2 regions of the Streptococcus rupicaprae genome follow, and region 2 is predicted to be linked to the other one. Evidence: predicted binding sites of a transcription regulator. Region 2 holds the regulator's gene; the other holds the start of a gene.

Region 1 (2,206 bases), on a different contig from region 2:
AGGAAAGGCAACTTCTCCTGGCTGGGAGATGTGCTGGGCCCGAACCTGATAGAGAACATGATAAGCCTCGCCGATCTTGATGAGGGGTAGCAAGATAGCATAGCTGGTTTTTTGGTTGATTGGCTTGGGTTGGTAGGTGCTTAAGAGGGACTGGATAGATTTTAACTCAGGCATGAAGGGTTTCCTCATTGGGTATTATTTTCTTCATTTTATCATTTTTTGGAGAATCCTACGAATAGAGAGGTAGGAGGATATTAAAATGTTAAATAAAATGATTATGATTGGCCGCTTGGTTCATCAACCTGAAGTGCAAAAAACAGCCAATGACAAGCATGTGACCCGCTTTACCATTGCCATCAATCGCAAATACCGCGGCGGAGACGGAGAGCGTCAAACGGACTTTATCCAAACCGTTGCCTGGGGCAAGCTGGCAGAGAGCTTGGCCAGCTATGCGACCAAGGGCAGCCTCATTTCTATCGATGGGGAATTGCGCACCCGTAAATATGAGAAAAACGGAGATACCCACTACGTGTCAGAGGTGCTGTGCAATGGTTTCCAGTTACTAGAGAGTCGTGCCCAGCGTGCCATGCGCGAAAACAATAACAGCCAAGACCTAGCGGACCTTGTCCTAGAAGAAGAGGCGTTGCCGTTTTAGACTTAGCAATTCTAAAAGCACTTTAGGGATTGGGTCAAATCAAATATAAAAAAAGTGGATGTCGAGTCAGTTCGTCTTCCACTTTTTTGCAGCTGGATAAACAAGCAAAAGGAGGTCAAGGCCTGGGTGTTTCCCAAGGAAAACTGTCCCCAGTCATTGCCATAATATTGTAGCCAGATGGTTATCGGGATAGGATTTTTTAAGCCTTCATTACGCTGTTTTCTTAAGGGATAAGATAGCTTTCATTACGGTTTTTTAGTTGGTGTGGAGTGTCTAAAACGTACAATATCAGACTAGAGAATGATTTCCTGTAAAAGGATTATTTTCCCTTGACTATTTTTGACCAAGTGATACAATAGAAAGTGGATTAGCACTCAAAGACAGAGAGTGCTAAGTTATCATTTGTAATATTGGAGGTCTGTATGTTAAAACCCTTGGGTGACCGCCTTGTTGTGCGTGTCGAAAAAGAAGAAGAACAAACGGTTGGTGGCTTTGTGCTGGCAGGTGGCTCAAAAGAAGCAACCAAAACAGCTGAAGTCTTAGCTGTCGGAGAAGGGATCCGTACCTTGACAGGTGAGTTGATCGCGCCGTCAGTTGCTGTCGGTGAAACAGTATTGGTAGACAAGTCAGCTGGTCTTGAGGTCAAACATGAAGGTGAGGAGCTTCTCATCATTCGCGAGGCAGACGTGCTAGCTATTGTTAGCTAGTATGGTGCCCTCAGTCTAGCTAGAGGCTCTGAAGGCCTTTGGCCAAGCTGGTAGCTGGTTTTGAAAAACGCCTGACAGCGACCTGCTCAAGGATCCAGAGATTTAGTTTTAAGCGACCAAGGAATTTCTCGATCTCGCTTTCCCTCTCACGAAAAGTGGTTCAGGTCTTTAGAGAAACCTATGTCAGGTTGACCAGCTGGTCTTGTGGCGATGGATACTCAATCATAGTGCAACCTCACACTAGGCATTGACCAGTTTGATGAGATCGAGCTCACGATTTATCAAGCCAGTTATTTTCAGGCCTTGTATGCGACTGGTCTGGCTTTTAACTGGACAATAGAGTATATATAGTATTTATTAGATTAGAAAAGGAAAAATCATGGCAAAAGATATTAAATTTTCAGCGGATGCGCGTGCGGCAATGGTGCGCGGCGTCGACATTTTAGCAGATACCGTCAAGGTGACCTTAGGTCCTAAAGGCCGCAATGTGGTTTTAGAAAAAGCTTTTGGCTCTCCACTCATCACCAATGATGGGGTGACCATTGCCAAAGAAATCGAACTAGAAGACCACTTTGAAAATATGGGAGCCAAACTTGTTTCAGAAGTGGCCTCAAAGACCAATGATATCGCTGGAGATGGGACAACAACAGCGACTGTGTTGACCCAAGCTATTGTGCGTGAAGGCATTAAAAATGTGACTGCAGGAGCTAACCCAATTGGTATCCGCCGTGGGATTGAGAAGGCTGTTGCAGCAGCAGTAGAAGAACTTCAGGCAATCGCTGCGCCAGTGTCTGGCAAGGAAGCTATCGCCCAAGTTGCTGCGGTGTCTTCTCGCTCTGAGAAG
Region 2 (2,206 bases):
TTTTTTGCCAAGTCCTGCGAACGGTAGCGTTGCAAGGTCTGGCGTTCTTCACTGGCACGGCGCTGAATGTTTTGCATTTCTGCATGAGCACGCAGGTACTTGTTTTCAAAGTCTTCTGCCCTTTCCTGGGCCAATTCCAAATCAGATTTTTCAATGACTGCTTCCGTTTGTTCTTCTTCAACAGCCTCTGAAACTTCCTCGGTCACCTCTTCCTCGAGGATTTCTTCATTTTTGATTTCTTCAGACATGGGTCCTCCTAATTTCATTTTCTTCTAACAAATCGCCATAGCGATTGCCATCATCTGAGGAGCAACTTTAGTTCCCTCAGATGCGAAGACTTAGTGTACTTCATAATGGTTACTGCTCAAGTAGCGGTAAAAGTCCGTCAGCTTCATCGCCAAGACTTGGTTGACCAGATTGACCAGACTGACCATCCGTTTATAATCTAGGGTAATCGGTCCAATCAGGGTCAAAATGCCGTGGCCCCGATAAGGGACTAGGAACTTTTGACTGATGACGGTCAATCGAGCCAGATTCGATGACTGACTATCAGCGACCTTGACCACCTGCATCTGTTCTTCGGTCAAACTTTCTCGAATTTCCCGAGAAACCAACTGGACTTGGTCCAGGTATTGATAGGTTTCAAAATCAGCAAAGCTCAGCAATTTGACCTTACCAGCCACCATCACCTTCTCTTCGAAAATATCTCGGAAAAGGTGTTCAAAGAGATCCAGAACATTATCCGTCGTTGTGAAATATTTCTGCACAATCTGGGGAATCTCTGTTCTCAAGCGATAGTGAATATCTAGCACTGTCTTGCCAATAAAGCGCTCATGTACCAAGCGACGGATGGTTATCAAGTCCGTAGGCAAGAGGGTCTTCGGCAGAGCAAACTGACTGGTAATAGTAGAAGAGTCATCTAAGGTAAAAACAGCCAGACCTGTATGCGTCGTCGTTGTGACAAGCTCAAATCCGGTCAACTTTTGCCGACTAGCCTCCACATCAAGAGCCACCGCTGTGTAGCCGGTCAAATCCGCCAGCACATCCGCTGCTCGCTGCAAGAGATCCTCTATGGTAAAGAAGGTATCATCAAAGGCTTTTAGGACCTGATAGATATGGTGCTCTGCCACCTGAGTCAGGGTCAGAGAATTTTCCACGAAGTACTGAAAACCTGTGATACTAGGCATCCGCCCACTTGATGTATGGGCCTTTTCTAGAAGACCCAATTTTTCAAGGGCAGACATGTCATTGCGAATGGTCGCACTAGAAGAGTTAATCAGCTCCTGCAAGGCTTTCGACCCAACAGGCTCCTGAGTCTGCGTAAAGATATCTACGATCAAATCTAAGATCGCCTTTTGACGATCGGTTATCACAGCCTCACCTCCTCTACTTTTAGCACTCTATGCCATCGAGTGCTAACTCATGATTCTATTATACACCATTCCAAACACTTGTCAAGATAAAAATTAGCACTCTTTTGTCGAGAGTGCTAATTTCAGTCTTGAGACCGAGATGACTGTCGTTATCTCAACGATTTAATCACTAGCGCCAGCATAATGCCCAACTGAAAAAGAGATAAAAGATTAATGCCCCAGCCAGATAAGGTAGTGGCTGCCAGATTGGTACGAGGCAGGGTAAAACTCAAAAAAGTTGCTACATTTAATAGGAACACTGGAAGGACTGTCTCCTGTTTCTGTTTGTTTTTCTGACACATCACACACCTCCATATTTCTCTTTTAATTGGTAGAATCGATAAGCGACATAGAGGGCGACCATCAGCACAAATCCGATTTGCCTAAACCAAAGCCCCAGAGCCAATACGATCATCATGGTCCTGACTAGAGCCAGAAAACGCCTCTTAAAAATCTGACCAATCATCTCCCAGCGGCTCATCTCATCGCTGAAAATCTCATCTTCCCCCACTTGACGAGCAGGTTTTCTAAAAATTTCAAAGCTATTGCAAGTCGTGACTGGTTCCCAGCCGTAGTCTTGATAGAGTTGGTAGTAGCTCTCCTAGTCTGCTCTGCCATTGCCCTTAAAGTCAAGCTGGTAGACCATCTCTTCAGGTGCTGTTGCTTCAAAATGAAAGAGGCAGTCAAAGCTAATCTTGGTCAACTTCCAGCCTTTCCGGTGCATGCCCGCAAGGTAAGCGGCTTCTTCCTCAAAATCGGTGATAAAGAAGGATTTAAAAACTGTTTTAATTGCC

Evidence for each region. Region 2 encodes HrcA, which represses chaperone genes, less so after heat shock. Its sites were predicted from a motif close to TTAGCACTCNNNNNNNNNGAGTGCTAA; they were not measured.
Region 1: groES (co-chaperone GroES) is a predicted target of HrcA. The motif match lies at 1,023-1,049, and genes of this name have one in related genera.

Annotation. Positions count from the first base shown of each region.
Region 1 is NZ_JBEPLO010000001.1:12,794-14,999, forward strand. It holds gene ABID29_RS00045 (NUDIX hydrolase) at 1-174, opposite strand, end outside; gene ABID29_RS00050 (single-stranded DNA-binding protein) at 260-655, shown strand; gene groES (co-chaperone GroES) at 1,078-1,362, shown strand; gene groL (chaperonin GroEL) at 1,742-2,206, shown strand, end outside.
Region 2 is NZ_JBEPLO010000024.1:2,786-4,991, reverse strand. It holds gene grpE (nucleotide exchange factor GrpE) at 1-248, opposite strand, end outside; gene hrcA (heat-inducible transcriptional repressor HrcA) at 339-1,373, opposite strand; gene ABID29_RS09545 (hypothetical protein) at 1,523-1,714, opposite strand; partial or broken gene ABID29_RS09540 (DUF2812 domain-containing protein) at 1,714-2,206, opposite strand, start outside; gene ABID29_RS09535 (DUF2812 domain-containing protein) at 2,198-2,206, opposite strand, start outside.